One region of the Paenibacillus sp. FSL P2-0089 genome, then DNA from elsewhere that is predicted to be linked to it. Evidence: riboswitches for the same ligand, from Rfam matches in the RefSeq annotation. Region 1 holds a riboswitch; each other region holds the start of a gene.
What was found. Region 1 has a riboswitch for cyclic di-AMP ahead of NST69_RS15420 (hypothetical protein). Riboswitches for the same ligand answer to the same signal wherever they lie in the genome.
Positions count from the first base shown of each region.

Region 2: it holds a riboswitch for cyclic di-AMP, as region 1 does, so the genes downstream of both, NST69_RS21155 (hypothetical protein) here and NST69_RS15420 (hypothetical protein) in region 1, are expected to answer to the same signal.
Region 3: it holds a riboswitch for cyclic di-AMP, as region 1 does, so the genes downstream of both, NST69_RS31945 (C40 family peptidase) here and NST69_RS15420 (hypothetical protein) in region 1, are expected to answer to the same signal.
Region 4: it holds a riboswitch for cyclic di-AMP, as region 1 does, so the genes downstream of both, NST69_RS31585 (ubiquitin-like domain-containing protein) here and NST69_RS15420 (hypothetical protein) in region 1, are expected to answer to the same signal.

Region 1 covers NZ_CP152006.1:3,742,332-3,744,533, reverse strand. The annotation lists gene arsC (arsenate reductase (thioredoxin)) at 1-79, opposite strand, end outside; cyclic di-AMP (ydaO/yuaA leader) riboswitch at 717-880, shown strand; gene NST69_RS15420 (hypothetical protein) at 1,086-1,553, shown strand; gene NST69_RS15415 (hypothetical protein) at 1,573-1,758, opposite strand; gene NST69_RS15410 (suppressor of fused domain protein) at 1,891-2,202, shown strand, end outside.
Region 2 covers NZ_CP152006.1:5,025,814-5,028,015, reverse strand. The annotation lists gene NST69_RS21160 (TetR/AcrR family transcriptional regulator) at 1-70, opposite strand, end outside; cyclic di-AMP (ydaO/yuaA leader) riboswitch at 641-823, shown strand; gene NST69_RS21155 (hypothetical protein) at 1,215-1,712, shown strand; gene NST69_RS21150 (SPFH domain-containing protein) at 1,731-2,202, shown strand, end outside.
Region 3 covers NZ_CP152006.1:7,461,931-7,464,132, reverse strand. The annotation lists gene NST69_RS31955 (M1 family aminopeptidase) at 1-178, shown strand, start outside; gene NST69_RS31950 (hypothetical protein) at 188-1,021, shown strand; cyclic di-AMP (ydaO/yuaA leader) riboswitch at 1,233-1,371, shown strand; gene NST69_RS31945 (C40 family peptidase) at 1,429-1,857, shown strand.
Region 4 covers NZ_CP152006.1:7,388,746-7,390,947, reverse strand. The annotation lists gene NST69_RS31585 (ubiquitin-like domain-containing protein) at 1-986, opposite strand, end outside; cyclic di-AMP (ydaO/yuaA leader) riboswitch at 1,273-1,501, opposite strand; gene NST69_RS31580 (TatD family hydrolase) at 1,701-2,202, opposite strand, start outside.

The sequences.
Region 1 (2,202 bases):
ATTTCTTGGCCCAGCCTTCGGCCATCTGACTCCGGCAGGAGTTTCCTGTACACAAAAAGTAAATGGTTTTCTTATCCATGAGTCGCATTCTCCTTTGATTTTAAATAAGGTCAATATTATATATAAACTCATTTTTTCTCGGAATAAAAGGTAAACCTACAAGTTCAAAGTGTTAGTATGTCCAAGTATCGGTAAGTACAACGCCCCTAGCATTTGCTCCCATAAAGCTTTATATAGGCGTCCATTTTGCACTCTTGAGGATCTTATCCCAATCCGATGTTTCTTGCCATGCAACTTACGGCAAATGGCATTTGATAACAGAACTGATGTTCTCAGTTGATTATACCAGAACATTTATTCTCAATCCATTCCAATATTGGATTCATAATGGCGGCACTCCATACAAGCAAATAATTAATCGGGCTCTCGCACATGTTCACCTGTAAAGGCAGACAATAAACCTCTTAGTATCTCTGCAACCAGTCTCAATCTCTCCGATTCTCTTTTTTATAATCATGATTAAAGAAGCATTAAGATTCATTTAGCCCCATTTAGGTTGCATTAAAAAGTTAATAAATACGCGATAACTTAAGAAAATCGAGGATGAATGCTAGATTACAAGGGATTTTCTTCATTTTTATATCCTATAGAGTCTTATTTAGTCTCCTAGAGAACTTTCAGCATTTTACAAACGGTGATGCTCAGCGTAAGATTCCTTTTAACAAATGCTGAATTCCCGTCAGGCGGGAAGCGGGGGAACCAAATGGCTGTGGCCAGCCGAAATGGGGTGAATCCAAAGAAGATTGAACTCTTCACTGGTAGGACGACTCTCACCGTCCGAATCCGTCAGCTAACCTCGTAAGCACTGGAGAGAGCCTGCATTAACCATGCTTTTTTGCTGCGATCCCGCAAAACCTTTCCATTACACTTATCCATCGTACAGAAAACCAAATATTCCGTTTGGCTTGAGCATGCTGCTGTATGTGAGAATGAAACTGAACTGTCAGCCTATGTAGCCACAGCTGAGCAGACCCATAATCTGCAGCGTTATATGAAATCTATAGACAACCTAGGAGGCATTATTCATGATTAACGCCAGACTGTCACGAATCGAGTTGTTCGCATTTAGCTGCCGCCCTTCCTTCATGCATATTTCAGAGCCTTACGGATACTGGTATGGGGTGTTGAAGTTAACCTTCGGAGGACAGATCAGCTATGGGAATTGCATTCTTTGTGCGGGTGACAATGCGGTGGATTTAATCAAATGGGGCTCTTTTCTGAAAGAGATATGTCATTGTACTGCAGAAGAAGCCACAGAATACGTCCGGATGCACGGACAAGAATGGGCCCCCAATCAACTTAACATGATCAAGACTGCACTCGATAGTATGTTCATTCAAAATGACCAAATCCGAATGAAGGTAGGAGCCGGATCGGAGCGGTATCGCCATCAAAGGACAAAGCAAAGAATCCATTCAATTAATACGGTGAAGAGTCATCTGAATCCAACCATTTTATTTGCAGAATCAGTATCCTATTATTCACTGCTATAGACATGATCAATTTAAATTATCAAACCTTCAATTGGTCAAAAATCTTAACGAATATTTTCGCGAAGTTCTTGGCATCATCGATACCTCTATGGTGAGTACCTTCAAGCGGCAATTCAAGCATAGTCAAGGCTCTCTCCATGCCTACGCCCCGCTTGCGGTCATTTTCCCAACAGGTGGCTTCCAGATCAAAAATGATATAGTTCATATCTGCTCCTTTTGAAATTCGAATCGATAGACCCATCGCTCCGGGGCTATGTCTTTTGTTATACTTCCAAGTGAGGTTTCAAATACTTCATTTCGCACTTTAATATACACCCACACAGAGGAGCGCAAAGACATGAACTTTTTCAAAAAACTGTTTGGCGGCAAGGAAATGGGCAAATCGGAAGATGGTACCACCATTTATGGTTATGACGCTTCGGATGAGCAGCAGGTTACGCCTCCCGCCAATATTTTGTACATGGAAGATTTAAACGAACATTTCAATCGGGTCTTTCCAAACCGGGAAACTGGCGTGTTCCACGAACTGATTTCAGACATCGTACATATTGATGTAAATATTATGGAGGCTACACCTGATGAGCCCTACCGGGTGCTGTACACCAATGGGATGAGCGATCTGCCGCTGACGCTCCCTCAGGAGATCCGT
Region 2 (2,202 bases), 1.3 Mb from region 1:
AGGCCGCTACGGCTAAGGCATAGGCGGTGGCTTCTTTTTTTTTGTCCCGCAGATTCAGTTTGGAATTCAAAAGTAAATGTTCCTCCTTTCCCTGAAATCTATAAGCTCTATAGAATCTATAGGTTCTATTATTGCTCAAAGGGAAAGATTGCACAATGAGCATCGAGTGACGGAAATGTGAATATTTTAAATTTGGAGTAATGGACTGAGAAAGAAAGGTGGGGGGAGGAGATTAAGTTAGGAGGGCGTGGGGAAGGGAGTGGGAAGTAAGTGAGTAAATGAGGAGTGAGAGCTAGAGTGGGAGTAAGTGAAGGAGAGTAAGTGAGTAAGTGAGTAGATGAGTGAGTAGATGAGTGAGTAGGTAAGTGAGAGTTAGTGTGGGAGTAAGAGTAGGGGAATAAGTGAGTATGAGAGTGGGAGGGGATTAGGTGAGCAAATGAGCAGTACGTGAGAGGAAGAGTAACATGGGTGTAAACAGACGATAGCGCGAGCAAATCCCCGGGCGGATAAGAGTAGAGCTGAAGAATGCGCCTTCATTCACGAAGGGACAGCATTATTGACTTCTTTTGTCATCCGTGAGGTTTTACATTAAATGGCTGCAGGCGTAAGATTCAATCAACAACCGAATGAAATGACACTGTTCTTGAAATGGCTGAATTCCGTAACGGGAACGGGGGAACCAACTGGTGCAGGTGGCTTAAGGATAGGCTGCTGAGTACCCGGGGTGAATCCTTGCCAGTGTGCTACTATGGCTCTGGTGAGGTAGGGCAATCTCGCTGCCCGAATCCGTCAGCTAACCCCGTAAGCCTCGAAGAGAGAGGATGAGCGCCATGATCGAGTAACCGACCACGGAGAGCCCTGCTGCTGCTGTGGTCTTTTTGCTGTGTAGGGAAGGGGATTAATCCCACTGAATGCCCTGAAAATGGGCTGGATGCAGAAATGAAGAGCACAAGTGCCCTTGAATCCAATTGCGCCTCTGCCATACACAACCAAGCAGCCTAAAGTGGAAATTAGGGGCAATAGTGACAGGTGGAAGCACAATTTAATCTTATAACAACACTGATTAGTCATTTATATGCCGCAATAGTCTTTTTATGTACCACATTAGTCAGTTTCCGCATCGCCACTACAGTCAGTTTTCTTATAGCCATATTACATTGAAAGGAGGGGTTCCCATCGCTACTGTATTTATCGTCTGCTTCTGGGTTGGCCTCGTGCTTATCCTAAGCGGCAGCATTCATGGGCACGGTCTGGTAGGCCACCTGCATGTAGGGGGAGGGGATGCTGGGGGGCCGGGCTTTCTCCCGATTCTTCCGCTGATGGTGTTTGTCACCGTCTGGGGCGGCACGGGGTATATGCTTGTCAAGTACAGCGGGATGCAGCTGCTCACCGTGGTACTGGTCTGTACCTTGATCGCCCTGCTGCCGGGCATCCTGCTCTACACGGTACTGGCCCGGGTGATGACCCGGTATGACAGCAGTATGAGTGAACTCGATTATGATCCGGCAGGCCAGCTCGGCTATATCAGCATCGCCGCAGCGGATGGGGCCGTGGGAGAGATGAAGTATGTGCTGCACGGGACCATGCGCTCCATCGGCGTGCGGGCCGAATCCGGTCAGTCGCTATTGCGGGGCGATCGGGTGATTATTGTGAAGACGGATAAGGGGATCGCAGCGGTCACTTTGTTCGAGAGGGAAATGGAACAAAACTAACGGGGAGTGTCGGAGCAAATGTTAATTTTATATGTAACCGGAGCTATTGTTGTTGTGATTCTGCTGGCGTTAACCAGTATTGTGACCGCGTATAAAAAGGTTCCGCCCAATCAGGCCATGATCGTATACGGTCTCGGCGGCAAAAGAGTGGTTCAGGGCGGAGGGACATTCGTCATCCCCGGCTTCCAGAACAATAAAACCATCTCCATGATGCTGATGAGCTTCGATGTGATCCCGGCGCAGGCCATGTTTTCCCGCCAGGGCATCAAGCTGAACCTGGAGGCGGTCGCCCAGATTAAGATCAAAAGCGATCCAACCGCTATTCTCACAGCCAGCGAGCAGTTCATTGACCGGCCGGAGGAAGACCGCGAGACGATTATTCTGCATTCGGTGGAAGGCCATCTGCGCGGCTTGATCGGGCAGCTCAGTGTAGAATCTATACTCAAGACCCCAGACGAAATCAACAGCAAGATGCGGGAGACCTGCTCAG
Region 3 (2,202 bases), 3.7 Mb from region 1:
GTTAGCGTATAAAGCGCCGCTGGTCTCCGCAGAGATCGATCCGGGGCATTCCATTCTGCTGGAGAGCAGGCATCTTAATAATTTCAGAATGGCGGAGCTTGAGCCGCGTACACTCTCCCGCTGGACGCTTAGTGCATCAACTCTGCTTGAAACCCTGCTCGGAACTCTTGTCTGGTGAGGTGAAGGAATGGTGAAAAGTTCAATTGCCCGCGGTTGGATCAGCATGAAAGAGCAATTCTATATATTGATTCTGCTATTTATCTACCGGCTGTTCTGGGGATATTTCCTGTACAAATTCATTAAAAGCGCGGTTGTCCCCGTCCTGCTCCGCTACCCGGATGCGAATGCCGGCGGCAGCGGAATAGGCAGGCTGCTGTATTATATCGAGGGGCAGACCGCGCTGCGCACCGACCCCGCCGTCCAGCACTGGCTGTGGATGCTGCTTGCGCTGACAGTGCTAAGGCTGCTGGTGACTCCCTTTATCCGTGCAGGGCTGCTGCACGAGCTTCACCAGGAGCGCGACGGAGCGCGGGGACTGTTCTTTTTTCCCGGAATGAGAAAATATGGGCTGCCGGTGCTGGTGTTCAGCCTCATCGAATGGGCGCTAACCCTCCTGCCGCTCTATTGGCTGCTTCCGCGTATGTACCGTCATCTGCTCAGCGGTGTTCTCGATGTCCAGCTTCTGCTGAAGCTGGTGCCTTATGTGCTGGGCTGGCTGCTCTATCTCTTCCTTGTCCGCAAGCTTCTGCTCTATATGCAATTCGGCTATACCGCTGGTACCGGCATGTTCTCCTCACTGCTGATCTGCCTGAAGATGCTGCTGCCTTCGATCGGTATATCCATCGTTCTGGGGGCGGGAAGCCTGGCCGTAATTCTGCTCTGCAGCGCCTCTGCTCTGTTCTATCCCGGATTGCCGGCCCTTATGGTCCGCCAGGCAGCTCCGCTGCCCTCCACGCTGTTCGATATGTGGGGAATCGCTGCCCAGTACCACCTTTGGTCCAGTAAATCATTTCCACAATAATAAGCTGCTGAAGCGGCATACTAAAGAGAGTCACAGCCCCTTATCAGGGAGCAGGACTCTTTTTTGCTTGAACGGAGGACAAAAGCATTTGCAAAAGGGGAAATCCTCTGATACAATTATGGCTGTACCAGTAGTAACAAAGTTGTAATCTTTCAAGCAAAATATTCCGTAACTCTTGCAATTTAAGCAATACCGATAAGTCACTGTTCTGGTGCATAAAACGCCGAATTCCCTGCACCGGGAAGTGGGGGAACCATATTTTGGGTGAATTGATCTCGCTTTAGAGGGGTCATAGGGGAACCTTCTACCGAATCCTTAAGCTAACCTCGCAGGCCCTGGAAGGAGTACATCTTTTGATTAGTCAGAATTTCAAGAAAAAATGCACCGCAGCAGCGCTGGGTCTTGTGATGGTATTCACACTCGGAGCGGGCAGTGCCTTCGCAGATTCCAAGATGGATACTGTGATTTCAAAAACCATTGGAACGTCGTATAAAACCGGGGGCACAACCACCAGCGGCTTCGACTGTTCCGGATTTACCAAGTATGTGTTCAAGAATGTCGGGCTTACCTTGCCCCGTACCTCCAAAGCACAGTTCAAAGTTGGAACAAGTGTATCCAAGAGCAATCTGCGTTCCGGTGATCTCGTGTTCTTCAATACCCTGGGTAACGGAGTGTCCCATGTCGGTATTTATGTTGGAAACGGGAAGTTCGCACAGTCCTCAAGTTCACGTGGTGTAACCATCAGTTCGATGAGCCAGTCCTACTGGGCCAACCGCTACGTTGGCGCCAAACGAGTAATGAGCACAACAGCCTACCAAGCTGTCGCTTACGATTGAACCCTTGAAGCATACCCCGAATATTTCAGCCTCTAACAACTAAATGTAACTTATACGAGCCCGGAATGATTATTGCCGTAATCATTTCCGGGTTTTTCCTTTTCCTTATTCTACCTTTTACACTGAATTCGCAGCCTTGAAACAGCATTTTCTTGCAAAAACAAAGAAATAATCATATAAATTAACCCCTGCGCATAGATATGAGTCTTTGGAAAGGGCTATAACTCTAAAAAACAGCAAAAAAGATGCATTAATATGTTATAAGTGATTGCCAAGCGCCTTAGTCTTTGTTACAATTATCGCAGTGAGTTTTTAGTAACATTTTTGTAATTATTGAATCGATTT
Region 4 (2,202 bases), 3.6 Mb from region 1:
ATTGGTATAACCCTAGGATCTACAGCAATAGTGCGGCCTTCCGTTACGCGTGTGCCGGAGGCAGTACGTGTTCCAATACCCGGTTCCTGCGACGAATACGCGGTCATGGATACGTTTTTAATCATTCTTTTGTACTCGAAATCCACACCAGCCTTACTGGTAACATTGCTGGCCTTTGCGCTCGCTTTAGATGACTTGGAGGTTGTTACAGGTTTGGAAACTTTGGCAGTAACTACGACGGGCTTAGGAAGCGGCTTGGTTCCAATGGCAATGACTTTGTCCTTGGTAACCGTCTGTACTTCCTTGCCGATCATGCGCATGGATGCCAGCTCGCCATCTTGATAGATCTTCTCGATGTGCTGGACCATTACGCCAGGCTTACCTGCCTGTGCCACTCTTACGGTTCCCTTGGTCAATGAGGGGTCTGCTGTCTTAATGACCCGGAAAGGCAAATTAGTTGTCCGTTGAACCACATGCTTGTTAATCCGGACAATTTTGATTTCCATGTCTGCAGATACTGCGGTTTCTAGCGAAGGGTAAATCTTGTCTAAGCCTTCCAGGCTGTAGCCCAGCTTGTCGATGGCCTGACCAATGGTATCCTCGGTCGTAAATAACGTCTCGGTCTTTCCGTCTACGGTAAGAGCGAACTTCTGCGCAGTGTTAATCACGATACGGTCGCCGTCTTTTATTTCATCACTAAGGCCAATAGATAATTCATCATGCGCCTGCAGCGAAATCTGTTCCTTAGCCAGCACATCACTGAACAGCGTTTCCCGCGTCTCCAGTGTCTGTACCTGTCCGTCTATTACTAGGGTAATTTCTTTTTTGCTCTGACCGTGTACGTACAGCAGTATTAACAGTGCGATAACAATCGATGCCACACCGGCAAGTAAAACTACGCGGGGATTCACTTGCTTCAACCGTAATGCGAAAGACCTGCTGGATGATTGCGAATCATGGGATACCTCTGGTTGGAATACGCCCACTCTTTCCATCCTCCTTACATAGCCCCGTCGTCCAAGTTAGTTCAAGGTGACTGTATCACTTCTGACGAAACTAGGTTTGAGTTTGCAACAGGATACGCCCGCACTTGCTTCAGCGTTTCCTGCTCATGGATCGCCTGCTCGGCATAGTTACTCCGGAGATCTGTTATATAACAGTATGCCGGGAGCATTCTCATTATTCAAAACAAAAGAAGCCTAAAAAGAGCTCATAGAGGACTCTTTCGTGGCTTCCCGGTGTCGAATACGTCGGAATGCTTATGCACGAGGTTTCCTCTCTTACTTGCGCTTACGGGGTTAGCTGTCGGGTTCGGACATAAGAGAGACGCCCTATCTCAGGTCACCCGCTCACGGCGGTTGCCCTCAAATTCACCCCAAAGACCACGTAAAGAAATCAAATAATGCCTGCGGCAATTCTGTGCCAGTACTCTTGTACGTTCATGCGGCAGCGCATTATTGGTTCCCCCGTTCTCCATACGGAGACTCAGCGAGACGATCCATGAAATTAGTGACTGTCACAGTTACAACAGCTCACTGCACTGAAAAGATGATATCCTGTTTTGATACATGTTGTAAAGGACGATTCAACCACGTTTACGTAAAAAAATGATTAAAATATTGTAATAATCGGCCGTTTTTCCGTCATAAAAGTTTAATATATCCGCTATACTTCATTTTTCACCGCTTTTACTCCTGTTTTCAGAGTATCCCAAATCGTTCCAGTGCGTTCGCATACGTAATTTCCGCCAATTCCTGTAATTCAATCCCTTTTATTGCCGCGGCCGCCTCCGCTACCAGCCTCACATGAGCGGTCTCATTTCGCTTGCCCCGGAAGGGGTGCGGAGTCAGATATGGGGAGTCGGTTTCGATCAGCAGCCGGTCCAGCGGAGTCTGGGCAAGCACCTCTTTGGGCACCCGGGCATTCTTGAACGTAATCGGTCCTCCAAAAGAAAGATGGAAGCCCAAATCAAGACACATCTTGGCACTTTCCCAGCTCCCGGAGAAGGAGTGCATTACCCCGCCAACCTCGCCTGCCTTCTCCTCGCGGAGTATACGTATCACATCTTCATGAGCATCACGGTTATGAATGCTGATTGGCATCTTCAGCTCACGGGCCAGCCCGATCTGCTTGCGGAATACTTCATGCTGCACATCCTTAGGAGAGGTATCCCAGTAGTAATCCAGCCCAATCTCGCCGATG